Regions from separate parts of the Noviherbaspirillum cavernae genome, predicted to be linked through region 2. Evidence: predicted binding sites of a transcription regulator. Region 2 holds the regulator's gene; each other region holds the start of a gene.
What was found. The regulator FNR, encoded in region 2, switches genes on or off when oxygen is low (the NO sensors DNR and NnrR bind a similar motif). The targets are predictions, from matches to a motif close to TTGATNNNNATCAA.
Positions count from the first base shown of each region.

Region 1: the regulator FNR is predicted to act here: its motif matches at 2,824-2,837, upstream of D3870_RS13095 (universal stress protein).
Region 3: the regulator FNR is predicted to act here: its motif matches at 2,554-2,567, upstream of D3870_RS04770 (universal stress protein).
Region 4: the regulator FNR is predicted to act here: its motif matches at 2,178-2,191, upstream of D3870_RS10825 (universal stress protein).

Region 1 covers NZ_QYUN01000002.1:2,793,194-2,798,460, reverse strand. Annotated here, with positions in the region: gene D3870_RS13110 (thioesterase family protein) at 70-384, shown strand; gene D3870_RS13105 (GlsB/YeaQ/YmgE family stress response membrane protein) at 837-1,106, opposite strand; gene D3870_RS13100 (DUF2188 domain-containing protein) at 1,296-1,643, opposite strand; gene D3870_RS13095 (universal stress protein) at 1,875-2,720, opposite strand; gene D3870_RS13090 (Mut7-C RNAse domain-containing protein) at 2,938-3,780, shown strand; gene D3870_RS13085 (DUF938 domain-containing protein) at 3,889-4,488, shown strand; partial or broken gene D3870_RS13080 (bifunctional diguanylate cyclase/phosphodiesterase) at 4,583-5,267, opposite strand, start outside.
Region 2 covers NZ_QYUN01000003.1:167,002-172,268, forward strand. Annotated here, with positions in the region: partial or broken gene D3870_RS23110 (IS5 family transposase) at 1-798, opposite strand; gene fnr (fumarate/nitrate reduction transcriptional regulator Fnr) at 1,036-1,812, shown strand; gene D3870_RS19340 (hypothetical protein) at 1,820-2,059, opposite strand; gene D3870_RS19345 (FixH family protein) at 2,154-2,693, opposite strand; gene ccoG (cytochrome c oxidase accessory protein CcoG) at 2,913-4,319, opposite strand; gene ccoP (cytochrome-c oxidase, cbb3-type subunit III) at 4,425-5,267, opposite strand, start outside.
Region 3 covers NZ_QYUN01000002.1:1,009,334-1,014,600, forward strand. Annotated here, with positions in the region: gene D3870_RS04760 (DNA topoisomerase IV subunit B) at 1-1,118, opposite strand, end outside; gene D3870_RS04765 (diguanylate cyclase domain-containing protein) at 1,403-2,305, opposite strand; gene D3870_RS04770 (universal stress protein) at 2,408-2,512, opposite strand; gene D3870_RS04775 (response regulator) at 2,927-3,754, shown strand; gene D3870_RS04780 (vWA domain-containing protein) at 3,779-4,948, opposite strand; gene D3870_RS04785 (GNAT family N-acetyltransferase) at 4,950-5,267, opposite strand, start outside.
Region 4 covers NZ_QYUN01000002.1:2,325,720-2,330,986, forward strand. Annotated here, with positions in the region: gene D3870_RS10805 (HAD domain-containing protein) at 1-144, shown strand, start outside; gene D3870_RS10810 (DUF1993 domain-containing protein) at 279-785, shown strand; gene D3870_RS10815 (quinol oxidase) at 819-1,238, shown strand; gene D3870_RS10820 (6,7-dimethyl-8-ribityllumazine synthase) at 1,301-1,852, opposite strand; FMN riboswitch at 1,937-2,087, opposite strand; gene D3870_RS10825 (universal stress protein) at 2,337-3,176, shown strand; gene D3870_RS10830 (inorganic phosphate transporter) at 3,262-4,269, opposite strand; gene D3870_RS10835 (DUF47 domain-containing protein) at 4,404-5,030, opposite strand; gene D3870_RS10840 (replicative DNA helicase) at 5,160-5,267, opposite strand, start outside.

The sequences.
Region 1 (5,267 bases), on a different contig from region 2:
ACGGCGGTCCCCGTCGGGTGTGTGCGAACCGCTTTTCTCGTTGGCCCCTGGGACACCGGCATTGCCACTTTGAAGAGCGACAAGTATTTTCAGCTGGTGGAGGCCGCGCAGTTTGACTTCATGATCAAGACCGGGCTGCTGGGCATGTTTCTGAGAAATGGATACCGCTTCGTCAACGCATCGCAACTCATCAAATTCTCCAGACCGATCAGGATATTCACGAAACTGGAGATCGAAACAGGAATCGCCTATTGGGATGACAAATGCGCATACTTCGAACACGTGTTTTCTGTCCGGGGCGAAAAATACGCGCGGGTATTCGTCAAGGTGAAGTTCAAGAAAGGCGGCAAGACGATTGATCCCGCCCATCTCGTCGGTCAGTGAGGATCTCTCAAGCCGCAATCCTTGAAATCTTGGGACGACGCCATCAACGCCTTGTAAGAGCATCTAACAAAATGATTCTGAGGGTGTTGCCCTTGCAGGGCGCATCTGCGCTTGCAAGCGCAGACCGTTTCGCAGGCGGACGGCATGCCGTCCGAAACCCCTGCTACACCCGCCTTGCCGTACAAGTTGTACTGTCTGCGGCGGCGCGCCTACTCAGAACCGCTTTGCTTCATTTTGTTAGATGCTCTAAGAACCCTGGCGATTCGAGGCAGACTGCCAAAGCTGTGCAGAATGATATGGAAGGGAGACGGGAAGAGGGAGGGCTGCAAATTCGGGCCGCGAATTTGCGTCTGACAAAAGCATCGCGGTGCGGGGCTCCCGCAGGAGTGGAGCCCCGCACCGATTGCTCTACAACTTGCAGACAAGCCGGTTGAACCGAATCGATGTATCCGTCAACGTGGCGTGCCGCGCCGCAGCAGGTTCACGATCGCAAGCAGCACGACCGCGCCGAGGAACGATACCAGCAGCGATGAAATGCTGAAGTCGTTCTGATTGATGGTGCCGGTGCCGAACAACGGAGCCAGCAGCCAGCCGCCCAGCAATGCCCCGACGATGCCGACCACGACGTTGAGCAGCATGCCTTGCTGTGCATCGGTTCTCATCACCAGGCTTGCGAGCCATCCGAGAATACCGCCAACAACAATCCAGATAATGAAATTCATACCTACCTCCTATGTATGTTGATAGACTGGCTACATCGATAGACTGGTCATGAAGAACTTGGTTCATGGCCGGCCCGGCTGTTCGGATTCAAACCGCTGACTGTACAAACCGGGTACTGCACTGCATTTTTCGCTACCTGTTCCCTCCTGCTTGAAACGACTGAAAACCGTACGGCACGGCCTGCCTGTTCATGACATGCCGTTGCGCATGTGCCTGCCGCGCTTGCGGCCGGACTTGCCGTCATCCGGCAAGGGCAACATGGAAAAACCTTCCTCGTCTTCGACCAGCACTGTTGCGTCTTCGCGTGATCTGGTCAAACCGGCGGCGTAGGCATAGGCGTCCTCCTTCTCGTCAAACGATGCAAGCGGCATCTCGGCACCCTTCTCCGATACATCCCATCTGCCGTGAAGACCCGGCGATACGCAGATCACCAATGGCTCTTTCCCTTCGTTTTCCATCGCCATATCTCCTCGGTGCAGGAGTCGGTCAGACGCGCGATGGCCGCGCTTGTCCAATGCGAGCATTGCTGCGCTCATGCCGAAATGCGCTTCATGCCTTCGTACATGACACGCGCCGGGCCATCTGCATTGCGTGAGATATGGTGCAAATCCTGTGCCTGTCTGTTGCTGTCAAAAACCAGGCCATTGCTGTTTATTTGGCAATCTCATCTTGTAAATGTTCCATTGATTATTGAAAACGCTACATGCGCTGCATCAGGAATCGACATGTCTTGATAAAAGTCGATTTCAAGCGAGACTTGCCTCAACTCAATGCGACATCAGTACCGGCACGGTCATCCTTTCCAGCACCGTGCGCGTCACGCCGCCGAGCAGAATCTCGCGAAAGCGTGAATGGCCGTAGCCGCCCATGACGATCAGATCGCAGTGCAATTCGGCCGCCAGCGCGAGCAGCGCATGGCCGATCTCGGCATCGGTACTGCGTTGCGTGACGTCAACCTTGATGCCGTGCCGCGCGAGGTACAGGGCGATGTCCGCGCCCGGCACGCCGCCTTGCGCCGACGTGGGCAGTTGTTCGTCCGGATTGAACAGCGCCACTTCCACGATCTGTGCGCGTTTGAGCAAGGGAATCGCGTTGGTAATGGTGCGCGTCGCGGCCATGCTCGCGTCCCACGCGATCAGCACGCGGCTGCCGATGTTGTCGAACCGGCCGGCGTAGGGAGTGATCAGCACCGGCCGTCCCGAATGGAGCACCACGTATTGCGGAAAATCCGGCATCACGATCGGCGAGATTTCATCGGGATCCATCTGTCCGATCACCACCAGGTCGCAATAACGCGCCTGCAGGCACACGCCGCCGCCCGCCTCGTCATCCACCAGCCGCTTTTCGAAGGAGGGGATGCCGACCTTCTGCGCCACCGCTTCGAATTCTTCCAGCCCGCGATCCGCGCGCTGGCGCAGCAGATCGAGGTGAATCCTGAAGTTGGGGCCGACATCGGCCAGCATTTTCGCGCGCTGCAGATAACGCGATGCGCCGGTCATTGCCGTACCGATCAGATGAGCGTTTTCCGCCATGGCAACGGTCGCGGCGAGCTTGATCCGCTCGCTCGCATGTTCCGATTCGTCCACATGCACCAGGACGGTCTTGTACGACATCTTGCACCTCGACCCACAGGCCGCGCCACGCTGCGATAAAAGACTTCCTCAGCTTTTACGTTAGTGCGGAGCGGGAGCGGCAAGAAGGTGCAGAGGCCGGGATTTGATATATCTCAAATCGGCGGCATGCATGCAATCGCCAAGGGCGGTATGCGGTGGCGGCCGTTGCCGCCGCTTCCTTGATTTCAGCGTGCCCTTGCCTACAATAAAACATGTTGTGTCCCGCAAAAGCGCAGCGGTGCGGCGGTCATCCGCTGAGCCGGCGTCCAACAAGGTTCCCATCGTGGCCATCGCCCATTTCCGGTTCTACGCAGAGCTCAATCAATTCCTCGCCCCACGCCATCGCCAGCGCAGCTTCAGTTACGCGCTGTCACGCGACGCCACCGTCAAGCACACCATCGAGGCGCTCGGCGCGCCCCATACCGAAGTGGAACTGATCCTCGTCGATGGCGAATCGGTCGATTTTTCATGGCGTTTGCAGGGCGGCGAACGGGTCAGCGTGTACCCGCACTTCAGCACGCTGGACATCAGCGCGCTGACGAAAGTGCGCGGACCGTCGTTGCGCGGCGAACGCTTCATCGCCGATGCGCATCTCGGCCAGCTCGCGAAAAACCTGCGCATGCTCGGCTTCGACGTGCTGTACCGCAACGATTACAGCGATGCGGAAGTGGCGCGCATCGCGGCCGAAGACGAGCGCATCGTGCTGACCCGCGACCGCGATTTGCTGATCAGAAAGGAAATCGTGCGCGGCTGTTATCTGCATGCCGTCCCGTGCGACGAGCAGATCGCCGAATTGGTGGCGCGCTTCGACCTGTCCGGCAGCGCCCGCGCCTTCAGCCGCTGCCTGACCTGCAACGGCGTGCTGCGCGTGGTGGAGAAAAGCGCCGTGGCGCATCGCGTGCCGACGCACAGCAGGCGCTTCTACGACCGCTTCTTCGAATGCGAAGTCTGTGCGCAGGTGTACTGGGAAGGCTCGCACGTGGCGCACATGCGCGAACGAGTGGCGCAGATGCTGGGAGGTAACGGCAATCGCGAAAGTATCGGGGTGCATGGTCTGTAAGGAAGGCTCCATGCGTCTGCCGCAACCTCACGGCGTGACGAGAAACCGCGCACAATGCGGAACCGCGCACGCCACGCTATCCTCGATCTTTTTCACCAGCATCCCGACATGGAAAAACAGTTCTCCGCCGCCTGCGAACGCAACCGCGATCCCATCTTGCAAATCCTGCGCGAGGTCTTCGCCGACCGCAGACATGTGCTCGAAATCGGCAGCGGCACCGGCCAGCACGCCGTCCACTTCGCCGCGCACCTGCCGCACCTGCGGTGGCAGACGAGCGATCTGCCGCGAAATCATTCCAGCATCATCGCCTGGCAAGACGAGGCCGGCTTGCCGAACGTGATGCCGCCGCTCGCGCTGGATGCCGGCGGCGATGCATGGCCAGCCGGTCCGTTCGATGCCGTGTTCAGCGCCAACACCTGCCACATCATGGCGTGGCACGAAGTGGAAGGCATGTTCGCCGGCATCGGCCGTGTGCTGGGCCGCGACGGCGTGCTGTGCATCTACGGCCCGTTCAACTACGAAGGGAAATTCACCAGCGAGAGCAATGCGCGCTTCGACACGGCGTTGAAGGAGCAGGCCCCGCACATGGGCATCCGCGATGTCGAGGAAGTGAACCGCCTGGCGCGTGAACAAGGTCTGGAGCTGCAGGCGGACCACGCCATGCCGGCCAACAACCGGCTGCTGGTGTGGCGGCGCGGACGGGCGTGACGAGGATCGAACGACTTTTCGTTCAATGCACCGGCATCCGCATTTCCATCCTCAGCAGTTCGCCGAACCTGTCCGCATTGACCGGCGCGCTGAAGAAGTAGCCTTGCACGGTATCGCATTCATGTTCGTGCAGGAAATCGACCTGCTGCTGGGTTTCCGCGCCTTCGGCGATGACGGTGCATTCGAGGCTGTGCGCAAGGCCGATGATCGCCTTCGTGATCGCGGCGTCGCCGTGGTCCTGCGGCACGCCCTGCACGAACGAGCGGTCGATCTTGACCGCCTGGATGGGGAAGCGTTTCAGATAGGCCAGTGACGAATAACCGATGCCGAAATCGTCGATCGCCACGCTGATGCCGATGTCGCGCAGGCTCTTGAGCAGGACGATGGCCTTGTCGGGGTTGGCCATCACCGTGCTTTCCGTGATCTCCAGTTCCAGCCATGCCGGATCGAGCGCGGTGTCGTCGAGTATCTCGCGTATGTCGGCGATCAGGTTGTCGTCCGACATCTGCAGCGGCGACAGATTGACCGCCACCTTCAGACGCGTCGCATTCGCGTCCTGCCACAACCGGTTCTGGATGCAGGCGGCGCGGATCGCCCATTTGCCGATCGCATGGATCAGTCCGGTCTCTTCCGCCAGCGGAATGAATCGTTGCGGCGGGACCGATCCCAGCGCCGGATGGTTCCAGCGCAGCAGCGCCTCCATGCCGGTAATGCGGCGCGACAGCATGTCGACCTTGGGCTGGTAGTGCAGCGACAGCTGATCGTGCCGGATCGCGTCG
Region 2 (5,267 bases):
TTACGATCTTCTGAGCAGAATCGCCAAGAAGGCCAGGTGGATGAACTGCAAGCTGGTATTGAGCCAACGTTCGCAGTTTTTCCACAAGCGGCGGTTTTTCTCCAGCCAGGCAAAGCTGCGTTCGACCACCCACCGTTTGGGGATCACTGCGAACTTGTGCAACTCACTGCGCTTGGCGATTTGCACCGTGACCGCCTCTCCCAAGGTGTCCCGCACCCCTTGGGCAAAGGGTTCGTCCACATAGCCGCTGTCGGCCAGCACGCTTGCACCTTGTCCAGACGGTCCTTGCCACGCTGCATCGCCTGCAGCGCGCCCTTGCGGTCGGTCACGTCGGCCGTCGTCACGGCAATGGCGTGAGGCAGTCCCTGCGTGTCCACGCCGATATGGCGCTTGATGCCCGAAACCTTCTTGCCTGCGTCATAGCCTTTGTTACCGGCCGTGTCCGAGTTCTTCACGCTCTGCGCGTCCACGATCAACAGCGTCGGCTTGGCGTTGCGCCCCAGTCTCTCGCGGGCCGCGCCAACCTGATTTTTTTAATGCCCGCTCCAGCACGCTCACGCCGTGCTGGTCGGGCTGGCTCCACTTGGAGAAGTAGGCATAGACTATTTGCCACTTCGGAAATTCACTCGGCAGAAACCTCCACTGGCACCCCGTACGTAGCAGATACAGCACCGCGCAGAACACTTCATACAGATCCACCGTCGTTGGCTTCGTGCGCCGCCGCACGCTACGCAGCAGCGGCTCAATTTCTTCAAACTTCTCTCGGCTGATATCGCTCGCGTATCGTTTTCTCTTCATCCTCACATTATCGTGATTGAAGGGATCGTAAACAAGTTCTTAGAACTCTTTGCTCGGTTGCAGCGCATTGCATTGCCGATGCCGTTTTCGCCTGCGGTTGCCAATTGATCTATCGCTTCCCTCCTGCCTGCCAGACGGACAAGCGTGCGCTTTTACGTTAAAGTAGCTGCAGGCAGCATCCTGTATACAAGACTCTTAAGACATCGCGCCCGCCGCGCAATGTCCCATTTTCCAGCCATGTCAAATTCCATCCCCATCGTCAGTCCCGATCCCTCCTCCGCCTATGCCTCATTGAGCGTCGAGGAATTGCGCAACCGCTGCTCGGCATGCAGCATGCACGAACTGTGTCTGCCGATGGGACTGGACGAAGCGGACATGAACCGGCTGGATCAGATCATCGGCCGCCGCCGCAAGGTAGTACGCGACAGCACCCTGTACCGGGTCGGCGATCCGTTCACCAACCTGTACGCGATCCGCCTCGGCCACTTCAAGACGTATCAGATCAATCCCGACGGCGACCAGCAGATCACCGGTTTTCAGATGGCCGGCGAATTGCTCGGCATGGATGCGATCAGCACCGATCGCCATCATTGCAATGCGGTCGCGCTGGAAGACAGCGAGGTATGCGAGATTCCATTTGCGCGGCTGGAGAATCTGTTCAGCGACATGCCGACGCTGCTGCGCCACTTCCATCGCATGATGAGCCAGGAAATCACGCGCGAGCAGAGCGTCATGCTGTTGCTGGGCAATATGCGGGCGGAGCAGCGCTTTGCCGCGTTTCTCGTGAACCTCTCGTCGCGCTATGCGGCGCGCGGCTACTCGTCCACCAGTTTTCAGTTGCGCATGAGCCGCGAGGAAATCGGCAACTATCTCGGCCTGACGATCGAAAGCATCAGCCGCCTGCTGTCGAAGTTCAAGAAACGCGGTCTGCTGAAGGTCAGCAACCGCGAGCTCGAGATCGTCGATCTTCCGATCGTGAAGGCACTGGCGGCCGGCACCGAAACCTGCAGTTAAACACCTGTCAAAGCCGGCTGCGCTGGTTGTCCGGCACACTCATCAAATAGCAGGTCAGCATGCTCGCCAGCGCGCAGAACAGCCAGAAGCAGAAGAATCCGACGGTATAGACGGCAGCGAGCGGCGCCTCGACATGGTTGCCCGCCACCGACAGGTCGCGCGGATCGAACAGCGAGAAAAAGAAGCCTTCCGCGACGATCGCCACGAGAAAAGACGGCCACAAAACGACCATCACGAGTCGCACCATATATCTCCTCCTTTTTTTCTGCTTGTAATCCGCCGTGCCATCCGGCTGCGACGGATAGGTTCCGGTCTTCGCCGGGATGAAAATTCCGTGACGTCTACCCTGCCAGCGCCGTGTCCGTCCTGATATCCATTTCCTTCTGCTGCGGCCATGGCCATACCCCGTGCAGACGCCAGTCGCGGCGCTCGCCTTCGACCACCACTTGCCAGCGCGCGATGTCGAGCATCGGCAATGCCACGGAAAAACCGCCCTGTGCATCCGGCGTCGCGTGCAGCGCGATGTCCTTGTCGGGCTGCGTCGAATGAACCAGCTTGATCAGGATGTTCCCCTGCTGCGGCACGCGGCTTGAAACCTTGCCCTGCAGTCGACCGGCCTCGGCGTCGTAGCGCAGCTGTATCGCCATGCCAAGACCTTGCGCCAGGCGATCGCGCCGCAAGTCCTGATTGATCGCCTTGCCCTGCTTGTAATAGTCATCCACCACCAGTGCGTCCGGCTGCGAGAACGCCAGCCATGTCGTGTGAATGCCTGCGAGGATGACCAGCACGGGGCCGAGCATCAACAGCCACGGCCAGCGATGGGCGTACCAGGGTTTTTCAGTGCCGGCAGTGACACACGGCATGGAGTTTGTGGTTTGCATTGCGATCCCTTCGTGCGTCTAACAAAATGATTCTGAGGGTGTTGCGCCGCCTTGCCGTACAGTCGTACTGTCTGCGGCGGCACCCTTGCAGGGCGCGCACAGGCTTGCATGCCTGTGCCGTTACGCAGGCGGGCAGCAGGCTGCCCGAATTCCCTGCTCAACCCTACTCAGAACCGCTTCGCTTCATTTTGTTAGACGCCCTTATTCTGAAAAAAGCTCTCAGCGCGGCACGAAAAACACCGCATTTTCCTTCACTTGCAGCGCCGCATCATCCAGCGCCTCGAGCTTGAACATGATCCTGTTCGAACCCTTTTCACCCATGCCGTGTGCCACGCGCACCCGCACCGGCACGGCGCGCGCCTCGGTTCCCTTCAGTTCCACGATATCCGGCGTCGCCAGCGTGATCGAATCGATCCCGGATACCGAGATCCGGTATCGATGCACGCGCTCATCGGTGTTCATGATCTGCAGGCGATAGACGTTCTCGATGATGCCGTCCTCGACTTCGCGCCCCATCGAGCCGCGGTCGCGGATGACGTCGAGCTTGAGCGGCGTGCGGGTCACCAGCGAGCCGAGGAAGGCCGTCACGATCAATAGCAGGATGCCGGTGTACACCAGCACTCGCGGCCGCAGCGCGCGCTGCCAGATCTGCCTTGGCGACAGATGGTTCTTGATGGCGTTGTCCGTCGCGTAGCGAATCAGGCCGCGCGGCGTGCCGACCTTGTCCATCACCGAATCGCAGGCATCGATGCAGGCCGCGCAACCGATGCAGTCGTACTGCAGGCCGTTGCGGATATCGATTCCGGTCGGACAGACCTGCACGCACATCGTGCAATCGATGCAGTCGCCCTGTACTGTCTTCTGCGCCGGCTTGCTCCCCGACTTTTTCCATGCTCCGCGCGGTTCGCCGCGTTCCTGGTCGTAGGTGATGATCAGCGTGTCCTGGTCGAACATCGAACTCTGGAAGCGCGCATACGGACACATGTACTTGCACACCTGCTCGCGCATCCAGCCGGCATTGCCGTAGGTCGCGAAGGCGTAGAACAGCACCCAGAACCATTCCCACGGCCCCAGTGTCAATGTCCCTGCTGCACCCCACAGAATATGAATCGGCGTGAAGTAGCCGACGAAGGTGAAACCGGTCCACAGCGCGACCGCGCCCCATGCGGCGTGCTTGGCGGATTTGCGGGCGAGCTTTTCAAGCGACCATGGCTGCCTGTCCAGGCGCATGCGCGCGCTGCGGTTGCCCTCGATCTTGCGCTCCATCCACATGAAGATTTCGGTATAGACCGTTTGCGGACATGCGTAGCCGCACCACAGGCGCCCGCCCACCGCCGTGAACAGGAACAGCGCGTACGCGCAGATGATCAGGAGCGCGGCGAGATAGATGAAATCCTGCGGCCACAGCACCACGCCGAAGATGTAGAACTTGCGTGCGCCGAGGTCGAACAGGATCGCCTGCCGCCCGTTCCACGACAGCCACGGCAAGCCGTAGAACACCAGTTGCGTCAGCCAGACGCAGACCCAGCGCCAGTTCGCATACCAGCCCTTGATCTCGCGCGGATAGATTTCCTCGCGCGCGGCGTACATCTTGATGACGGAAAATTCCGGAGCAGCTTCGCTCATTGCAATCTCGTTACGTCTATTGATGATTTGAAAAACGGGTAAAGGTGCCGCAAAGCGGTCGTCATCCCGGCCTTCGCCGGAATGACGAGACAGCTATCCACCTGACTACTTCCGCGCCAGACTGGTCGTGTCATTGGACAGACTCCAGACATAGGCAGACAGCACATGCACCTTCGCTTCACCAAGGAAATTCTTGAATGGCGGCATGGTGTTGTCGCGGCCCTTGCGGATGGTTTCCATCACCGATTCGGAACTGCCGCCATACAGCCAGACCTTGTCTGCAAGGTTCGGCGCGCCGAGCGCCTGGTTGCCCGTGCCGTCCGCACCATGACAGGCGGCGCACGCGCCATACTTGCCCTTGCCGAACGCGGCCTTGATCGGATCGGACATCGCCGAGCCGGAGAAACTCAATATGTAATGCGCGACGTTCTCCACATCCTTGTCCGAGCCGAGCGCCGCCGCCATCGACGGCATCTGTCCGTGCCGCCCTTCCATGATCGTGGTCTTGATCACGCCCGGCTCGCCGCCGTACAGCCAGTCGCGGTCGGTCAAGTTCGGAAAGCCCTTGCTGCCGCGTGCATCCGAGCCGTGGCACTGGGCGCAATAGGTCAGGAACAATCGCTCGCCGATGGCGCGCGCCTGCGGATCGGCAGCGACGGTCTTGATGTCCTGCTGCTGATATTTGGCGAACAATGGACCGTAGTCGGCATCGGCCTTCTTCAGTTCCGCCTGATATTGGCCAGTTGACTCCCAGCCAAGCTTGCCGGCAAACGCACCAAGCCCCGGATACAGCACCAGATAAACGACGCTGAACACGATGCTGATGTAGAACATCCACATCCACCAGCGCGGCATCGGGTTGTTCAGCTCTTCCAGCCCTTCGTCCCAGTTGTGACCGGTAGTCTGCTGTTTGCCGTCCTTCGAGACCGGTATTTTCACCTTGGATTG
Region 3 (5,267 bases), on a different contig from region 2:
AGTTCCAGCGCCGGCCTGGTATAGGTCGCCACCAGCCGCACCGCATCGCGCGAATTCAGGCGTTCCTTGATCTGGCCTTGGAATTGCGGATCGAGCACCTTGGCCGACAGCACGAAGGAAACGCGTGCGAATACGTCTTCCGGCAGCAGCTTGACGCCCTTGGGCAGCAATGAATGCATTTCGACGAAGCTCTTCACCGCGCCGAACAAGCCTTCGCGCAAGCCGGACTCATGCGTGCCGCCGGCCGGCGTCGGGATCAGGTTCACGTACGACTCGCGCACGATGTTGCCTTCCTCGGTCCATGCCACCACCCACGCTGCGCCTTCGCCTTCCGCAAAACCTTCGGTATCGGCGCCGGCGTATTGCGCGCCTTCGAACAGCGGAATGAGCGGCTCGGCATTCGAGGTCTGCGCCAGCGATTCGAGCAGATAGCCGCGCAGGCCCTGATCGTATTGCCAGGTCTGGGTATCGCCGTTCTTCGCGTTGGCCAGCGTGACCCTGACACCCGGCAGCAGCACGGCCTTCGAGCGCAGCAGGCGCAGCAGTTCGGCTTGCGGGATGGCGGAGGAATCGAAATACTTCGCATTCGGCCACACCGTGACGCGCGTGCCGGATTTCTTGTCATCCCTGGTCGCAGCGCGCGATTTCAGTTTTTCCACCACATCACCGTCGGCGAAGGTGAGCTGATGCACACCACCTTCACGCCACACCGTGATTTCCAGCCGCGAGGAGAGGGCATTCGTGACCGATACGCCGACGCCATGCAAGCCGCCGGAGAAGGAATATGCACCGCCCGAACCCTTGTCGAACTTGCCACCCGCATGCAGGCGGGTGAAGACGATTTCGACCGTCGGTACCTTTTCCTCGGGATGAAGGCCGACCGGGATGCCGCGCCCGTCGTCCTCGACGCTGACGCTGCCATCGGTGTTCAAGGTGACGAGAATGTTCTTGCCATAGCCGCCTAGGGCTTCGTCGGAGGCGTTGTCGATGACTTCCTGGATGATATGCAGGGGATTCTCGGTCCGGGTGTACATGCCGGGCCGCTGCTTGACCGGTTCGAGTCCTTTCAGAACCCGGATCGAGGCTTCGCTATAGTCGGAAGTTTTTTTGGTAGCCATTCAGTTAAAACGCCAGATGATCGGAATGTTGCCTGATTTGTTGCTTTCGGGAATGAATTTAAACACAAACGGGCGGCAATGCCCAATGCGTGTGTCGGCCTTGATTGTAACCAGAGTGCCGTAACGGCATGCGAAGAAAACCGGAGGCAGGGCCGCATTCAAGGAAACTGCGGAGAAACTGCAGGGAAACGGAAGCAGGCGAAGCCGGCAGAGGCGGGATTGTTTCTTATATGCAACGCTGCGATGTCTCGCGATGCCCATCCTGCCTCATCACGTCGGCATCATCACGGCGTATGCCGATCCGGAAAGCGAAAGGTGTTGCCCCCGTTCTTTTTTGCGCGGTACATCGCTTCGTCCGCTTTTTTCATCAATTCCTCGGGCGTGTCGCCATCGTCCGGGTAGATGGCGATGCCGATGCTGACGCCGATGTGCAGTTCCCGTTCGGTGATTCTGAACGGCTGGGCGATGATGGCGGTCAGCTTGCGGGCAAGATTGACGGCGACGCCGGTGTCGGCGAGATTGGGGATAAGGATGGCGAATTCGTCGCCGCCGAAGCGCGCCACGGTGTCCGATTTCCGGATTGCGGCCATCAATCTTTCCGCCACGGCCAGCAGCAGGCGGTCGCCGACGATGTGCCCGAACACGTCATTGACTTCCTTGAAGCGGTCGAGATCGAGAAACAGCAGAGCCAGCGCAAGCTGCTCGCGTTTTGCGTAGGACAGAGCTTGCTGCTCCAGATTGACAAACATCGTGCGGTTGGGCAAACCCGTCAATACGTCATGATAGGCAAGGTAATGTTCCCGTTCATGCTCGCTCCCCTCCTTTTGCAGCGTCATGTCCAGCTGGATGGCGATGAAATGCGTGATGACACCTTGTTCGTCCCGCAGCGGCGTGATGGTTTCCTCGACTGAGTACAGCGCCCCGTTCTTGCGACGCTCCACCATCCGTCCGCGCCACGCATTGCCGGTCAGGATGGTGCGCCACAGGTCCGCATAAAAGCTGTCGCTTTGCATGCCGGAATTCACCATGGCGGGCGTGTAACCGAGGACTTCCTGCAGGGAATAGCCGCTCAATCGGCAAAACGCTTCGTTGGCCCAGACGATATGCCCGGTACGGTCGGTCAGGAAGATGGCATTGGCCGCACAGGAGAGCGCATTGGCGAGCATGCCAACAGGCAGTTGCTGCAAGGGCCGTTCCGATCTTGAGATGGGCGGTGACATTGCAAACCAGACCTTGTACCTTGTATTTGCGGCGAAGGCGCCGCGCCGCAATTCATCCAGCAAAAAAGCTCAACGCACGATCAGCACCGGGATGTCGGCATCCATCGCCAGCATCTTGGACGCGACCGAACCCATGATCAGTTTCTTGAATGCGCCGCGTCCGTGCGACCCCATGATGATCATGTTCAGGATGGGTTTTCTTTGGTGCGGTTTCCTTGATTTGGGTCAAATGCTTCTTACTCGGCACGATGACGATGCGCAAAGCCGGATCCTTGATTCAGGACATGCAAGTTGGTGACCCGCGATGAACAGCATGAGCTGGTGCTGAAGCAAGCTGATGGCACGCTGGCCATTCGGAGATGTTGGAGGCCGACCTGCAGTTGTCGGAATTCGTTTTGTAATCGCTGAGAATCGACGCCGGCGCGGCGGGCCGCATCGTCGATGGCGATCGCCGCATTACGATGTTGCGCGGAGATACGCAAGCGTGAAATTCCACTTGTGGTTCGAAAGATGAAAATTGCCCGGATATGGGCAAAAACCCCGCCAAGCTTGCAACAAGGCACGAAAAACTTTATAAAATGCAACACCATGTCACGCCCGTATTTTCCATTCGCCGTCCGCCTGATCGGCTTCTCCGAGCAGGAGCAAGCGGCATTCGAATCGATCTTTGCCACTGAACAAGGCAAGGGATACGGCTACTTCGCGCTGGCTGACGACAACCTGCAGGACCCCAACCTGTACCTCGTCAACGCCGACGATCTGAAAGCCCTGGCGGCATTGCCGAGCATGCACCCCAGCGTGATCCGGCCGGCGCTGTTGGTCGGTGTCCCGAAAATGGACTTGCCGTTTCCATGTGTGGAGCGGCCGATTTGCTGGCCAAAGTTGTTCGAGGTGCTGGATGAACTGGTGGAAAGGCGCGCCGATGCCTTGTCGCGATTGCAGGCGTCCGACATCGTGATCGTGCCGGAGCGCCGTCGCCGTGCGCGGCTCGATTCGAATGCTGATCCGGCTGAATATGAACGCATGCGCGTCAAGCGTCCCGACCAAGGCGCGGTGCTGGTGGTGGACAAGACGCCGGCGCTGCGCGATTTTCTGGCCGAACTGCTGACGCGTCACAACGTGCCTGTGGTCTGGACGGACTCTGAAGACCAGGCGCTCGACGCATGCCGGCAGCAAGTCGTGGCGGTCGCCATGATCAACACCTCCGCTCAGGAGGTGGACCCGTACCGTTTGTGCTGGGCCATCAAGGAAAAGGACGCGCCGGCGAAAAGCACGGTGATGCTGCTGGTCGGCAATGCTGCCGAATACGATATGCAGCAGGCGCGCCATGTCGGCGCAGACGGCTACCTCATCAAGCCGCTGGCGCCGCAGCACATGTTGAGCGCGCTCAAGAAGTTCATGCCCTTCCTGCGCTGAATCCGCGCCGAGGTTCGCCGCGTCCTACTTGCTCAACAAGCGCATCCCGCGTTCCAGCCCGTCGATCGTGACCGGGAACATGCGATTGTTCATGATCTGACGGATCACCGAAATCGACTGCCGGTATTGCCACAATCCTTCCGGTTCCGGATTGAGCCAGATGAACTTGGGGAAGGTGCTGGTGAATCGCTGCAGCCAGACTGCGCCCGCTTCCTCGTTGTTGTATTCGACCGAGCCGCCGGGCTGCAGGATTTCGTACGGGCTCATGGTGGCGTCACCGACGAAGATCAACTTGGTGTCGGGCGTGTATTTGCGCAGAATGTCCCAGGTCGGGAAACGCTCCGCATGACGTCGCCGGTTGTTCTTCCACACATAGTCGTACACGCAGTTGTGGAAGTAGAAAAACTCCATGTTCTTGAACTCGGTCTTCGCCGCCGAGAACAATTCTTCGGTGCGCGCGATGTGGTCGTCCATCGTGCCGCCGACATCCATCAGCATCAGTACCTTGATGTTGTTCTTGCGCTCCGGCTGCATCTTGATGTCGAGATAGCCGGCGTTGTGCGCGGTCGCGCGGATCGTGTCGTCCAGCGCGAATTCCTCTTCCGCACCTTCGCGCGCGAACTTGCGCAGACGGCGCAGCGCCACCTTGATATTGCGCGTGCCGAGTTCGCGCTCGTCGCCGTAGTCGCGATAGGAGCGCGCTTCCCACACTTTCACCGCCGAGCGGTTGCCGCCTTCGCCGCCGATGCGGATGCCTTCCGGATTGTTGCCGCCATTGCCGAACGGCGAAGTGCCGCCGGTGCCGATCCACTTGCTGCCGCCTTCGTGACGCTCCTTCTGTTCCTTCAGCAGCTCCTTCAGACGGTCCATCAGCTTGTCGTAACCGAACTTTTCGATCGCGGCTTTCTGTTCCGGCGTCAGCTCGCGCTCCATGCGCTTCATCAGCCATTGGAGCGGGATCTCCGGATTCTTCTCGAAGATCGCATCGACGCCTCGGAAGTACATGCCGAAGGCCTTGTCGAACTTGTCGTAATGTGCTTCGTCCTTGACCAGTGTCGTGCGCGAAAGGTAATAGAAATCGTCGAGCGACGGACTGATCACGTTCTTCTGCATCGCTTCCAGCAGGATCAGGAATTCCTTGATCGACACCGGGATTTTGGCGTCTTTCAGCGTGAAGAAAAAATCGATCAGCATGTCATGCCTCCAGGCGTTGCTGATTGCGGGCGAGCCGGTAGTGCAGTTGCGCGCGCACTTCTGGCCATTCTCCCGCGACGATGCTGTACATCACGGTATCGCGGATGGTGCCGTCGCGCCGCAAGGCATGATGCCGAATCACGCCATCGCGTTTTGCGCCAAGACGCTCGATCGCGGCTTGCGACGCATGATTGAAGTTGTCGGTGCGGAAGCCGACGACCTTGCATCCCAGCGTGTCGAACGCATGCTCCAGCAGCATCAGCTTGCAGCTCGCATTGACGTGTGTGCGCTGCCAGGATTTCGCGTACCAGGTATAGCC
Region 4 (5,267 bases), on a different contig from region 2:
GAAGAACCCTGGCTGGCGATGGACGACATGCCCTCGCTCTTCTCGCCGGATTGCTGCAATCTCGTGCTGGTGGATCCCGATACCGGATTCGATCACGTCACGGAGCAGGAATTGCGCAAGCGCCTTCTCGAATCGGCCCGATGAGCACCACCGGTCATTTTTCTGCCTCAAGTCCGACTGCAAGCGCGCCATGGCCACCCTTTGGCCTGCGATTCAATACAATGAAACAAACTCTCGCCAAAACTCTCGCCATTCACTCACATTGAGGAGATTTCAGCATGTCCCTATCCATGTACACGGCATCCGTCCCCATCCTCGTCCGCATGTTGGACAACCTCGATGGCATTCTCGACAAGGCGGTCGCCCATGCGGAGGCGAACAAGATCGATCCGGCAGTCCTGATCAACAGCCGTCTCTATCCCGACATGCTGCCGCTGGCGAGCCAGATCCGCATCGCGTCCGATACCGCCAAGGGATGCGCGGCCCGTCTTGCAGACATGAAGCCGCCACGCTACGAAGATAACGAAGCGAGCTTTCCGGAACTCAAGGAACGCATCCGCAAGACCATCGACTATCTCAACACCTTCCGTCCGGAACAGATCGACGGATCCGAGCAACGGACGATCACCTTGCAGCTTCGGGGAAATGCCGTATCGATGCCCGGCCAGCAATACCTGCACAACTTCGTCTATGCCAACTTCTATTTTCATGTGGCCACGGCTTACGCGATTCTTCGACACAACGGGGTAGAGCTCGGCAAGAACGATTTTCTGGGCGCCTTGTAAGCCCTTCCAGACAGCCTTCGCCGAGCCGCGACAATGAAAAAGTCCTTGCCGATTCTCGCCATCAGCCTGTACGCAGGCCTGTGCGGGTCCTTGCGCGCCGACGCCGATGCACTGCCGGAAATGATCGAGGCTCGCGTGGACAGCGATGGCGTGCAGCGCGTGCGCATCGTCGGCGGCGAATATTTTTTCAAGCCGCAACACGTGATCGTCAAGTCAGGCATCCCCGTGGAACTTTTTGTCGCAAAGAGTCCGGGCATCGTCCCGCACACATTTGTGATCGATGCGCCGCAAGCCGGCATCGCGGTCGATGAGGAACTGGGCGGCGAGCCCCGCAGGATCGCCTTCACGCCCACCACCGCCGGCAACTATCCCTACTACTGCCGAAGCCGCCTGCTGCTGTTCAAGAACCACCGGGAAAGAGGAATGGAAGGCGTGCTGCAGGTGGTCCCGTAGCGCGATGCGAAAGCGGCGGCAATCGGCGCGGTCGTCTGCGCTACGGGCATCGCATTCCCGGCCTAAACCAGGACCGGCCTCGCCTCCGCATTCGCGGCAGGCTCAACGGCGTTGACGGCATCGCCTCGCGCAGGATTTCCGGCCATGCGTTTCAACTGCCGCACCTTTGCCAGCGTATCGGCGCACGCTGTTGCGGCTTCCGCGCCCTTCACCACGAAATGCTCAAGGAAGAATTGCTGATGCTCCGCATGGGAATGAAAATGATGCGGCGTGAGCACGGCCGAAATCACCGGCACCTCCGTTTCCAGTTGCACCTGCATGAGCGCCGTGATGACGGCTTGCGCGACGAATTCATGGCGATAGATGCCGCCATCCACTACCAGTCCTGCGGCGACAACGGCAGCATACTTTCCCGTCTTCGCCAACAGCTTCGCGTGCAGCGGAATTTCGAAAGCGCCCGTCACTTCGAAGAAGTCGATATCCGCCTCCGAAAAGCCGCGCTTCCCCATTTCGGCCAGAAATGAAAGGCGGCACCGATCGACGATCTCGCGATGCCAGCCCGACTGGACGAAGGCAATGCGCGCCGGCGAGATACCTGTTTGAGAGTAAGTCATTCTTGTTGCTCCTATTTGTCGAAAAGATAAATAGGGCGCACGGGACTGCGATGGCACACGTCTGGCGTGGCCATGCAAAGGGAATCCCGTCCTCTTTCATCCGGACTATACCGTCGGCCCCGGGATCGCACCGGGTCTGCTGACCTTGCCGTTGTGAACAGCAAGCGCTCGCGGGCTATGCGCCTTTCACGCAATTACCGCCGGTGGGGAGTTTCACCCCGCCCTGAGAACGTTGCGGCCAAGATAGCTGCCGCGGCTGTCATCTTACCGGAGGATGCGAAAAATCGCCGGTGACGAAATGCCGAGTCGCGATGCATCGCCTTGATTGCCGCGAATCAAATCCTGACAACTGTTTCAGATCACACATCTTGCATATCGCTGGATAAAGCGGGTGCGGCTGTCTATCCTGATAGTGTGCAGTGACTGGATGCTGTTGAATGCGACTGTTTCTTCGTGATGTTGATTCCGCGAGAGGAGCGACAACATGTCTTACAAAACCATTCTCGTGCAGGTGGATGAATCCAGGCATGCCGATGCGCGCATCGAGATTGCGTCGGCCATCGCGGCAGCCGAAAATGCGCATCTCATCGGCGCAGCGATGACAGGCGTGTCGAAGTTTATCTACGAAACCATGGCGACCAGTCCGACCGACCCCGGCATCACGCCATTCATCGAGACCTTGCGGCAGCGTGCGGAAGCGACACTGGAAAAGTTCGAGCGCATCGCACAGCGCTCCAATGTCATGTCCGTCGAAAAGCGGCTGATCGATGACGAAGCGGTCGGCGGCATCAGCATGCAGGCACGCTATTGCGACCTGCTCGTCCTGGGGCAGCCGGATCGTGAAGAGCCGGCCGCGATTGCACCGTCCGACCTGCCGGAATCCGTGGTGATGCATTCAGGCTGTCCGGCACTGGTGGTCCCCTACGCGACACCGGCCCGGGCCGTGGGCAACAAGGTGCTGATCGCGTGGAATGCGAGCGCGGAATCGAGGCGGGCAGTCGTGTGCGCATTGCCATTCCTCAAGCGCGCTGCGGTCGTCCACGCGGCGATATTCAATGCCGAATCCCAACTGCAAGGCCTGGACGAACAGCCCGGAAGCAGCCTGTCGCATTTTCTCGGACGTCACGGCGTGGACGTCGAGGTGAAGGTAGAGACGACCAAGACCGACATCGGCAATGCGCTGCTGTCGCTTGCCGCCACGCTCGATTCGGATTTGATGGTGATGGGGTGCTACGGCCACTCGCGCTTCAGGGAAGTGCTGGTGGGTGGTGCCACGCGCACCATCCTTGAATCGATGACACTGCCGATTCTGATGGCGCATTGAATTGCCGAAGGCAAGTCGCCAAAAGACAAGGCGCGCAGTTGAACTTCATCAACTGCGCGCCTTTTTCATGTTCGCTGTCTGGCAGCTACAGGATTTTCGTGCCGATCCACCATGCAATCGCGGCGACGAATGCCGATGCCGGGATGGTCAGCACCCATGCCCACACAATGTTGCCCGCAATGCCCCAACGCACCGCCGACATCTTCCGCGACGAGCCGACGCCGACGATCGCGCCGGTGATCGTGTGCGTGGTGGAAACCGGGATGCCGAGCGCGGTCGCGAGGAACAGCGTGATCGCGCCGCCCGTCTCCGCGCAGAAGCCGCCAACCGGCTTGAGCTTGGTGATCTTCTGCCCCATCGTCTTGACGATGCGCCAGCCGCCGAACAAGGTGCCCAGCCCGATCGCCGCATAGCAACTGATGATGACCCACCACGGCAGATGCTCTTCCGCCGTCGAATGACCCGCCGCAATCAGCAGCATCCAGATGATGCCCATCGTCTTCTGCGCATCGTTGCCGCCGTGTCCGAGGCTGTACATCGAGGCAGACACCAGCTGCATGCGGCGGAACCACTTGTCGACCCGCCGCGGCGTGGAGCGGATGAATATCCACGACACCAATACCATCATGATGGAGCCGAACACGAACCCGAGCAGCGGTGACAGAATGATGAACGAGATGGTCTTGATCAGGCCGCTGGAAATCAGCGATCCGGTACCTGCCTTGGCAACCGCGGCCCCGACCAGGCCGCCGATCAGCGCGTGCGACGAGGAGGATGGAATACCGTAATACCAGGTCACCACGTTCCAGAAAATTGCGCCGACCAATGCGCCGAACACCACATAGTGATCGACCACCGAGGGTTCGATGGTGCCTTTGCCGACGGTTGTGGCGACTTTCAGCTGGAAGAAGAAAATCGCGACGACGTTGAAGAAGGCCGCCATCGCCACCGCCGTCTGGGGCCGCAGCACGCCGGTCGATACCACGGTCGCAATCGCATTCGCGGCGTCATGGAAGCCGTTCATGAAATCGAACAGCAGGGCCAGCGCAATCAGGAGCGCAAGGACATAAATGCTTATCTGCAGGGTTTGCATGAGTGTTATTGGTTTGGTATCAATTCAAGATACGGCAAGAAATGCGCACACTACGCGAATCGCGCAGCCGGCCTGTCGACGATTCATGCGAACAGGCTGCCGCTGCTGCCGGGAGTCAGGTGCGTTGTCCGGCCTTATGCATTTTCCACGATGATGCCTTCGATGATGTTGGCCACATCCTCGCAGCGGTCAGTCACCGTTTCCAGAATTTCGTAGATCGCCTTCAGCTTGATCAGGTTGCGCACGTCCGGCTCGTCGCGGAACAGCTTGGACATGGCCGCGCGCATGACGTGATCCGCGTCCGATTCCAGACGGTCGATTTCCTCGCAGATCGCGAGGATCTGGCTTGAATTGTCCATGTTGTGCAGCAAGCCGACCGCCGCCCTCACCTTCTCCGTGCATCCAAGGCACAACTCCGCCAACCGCTTGGCTTCCGGCGTGATCGCCTTGATGTCGTACAGCGAAATGGTCTGCGCCGCATCTTCGAGCAGATCGAGGATGTCATCCATGCGCGTGATCAGCTGGTGGATATCATCGCGGTCGAGCGGCGTGATGAACGTCTTGTGCAGCATATCCAGCGTGTTATACGTCACCTTGTCAGCCTGCTTTTCGATGCTTTCGATCGCATGCACGCGATTTTCCAGATCATCGAAATTCGTCATCAGTGCGACCATCTCCTTTGCGCCCTTGACGCACAGATCGCCGTGCTGAATGAACAGCTCAAAAAACTTGCCCTCGGTGGGCATCAATCGTCCAAACATGATTGGTCTCTCTCAAAGTTAATGCTTCAAATTCCGTTGAATTCCGTTAACGCACAGCAGCCCCGCGCACAAAGCATCATGCACCGCACTGGCAAACATCATGTCTCCCGATGGCGGGTGGCGAAGGCCTTACTCGCCGCCGAAGATCGCCTGGCCACCGGTGAAGTTGTCGAACTTCGTGTATTCGCCGAGGAAGGTCAGGCGCACGGAACCGATCGGGCCGTTACGCTGCTTGCC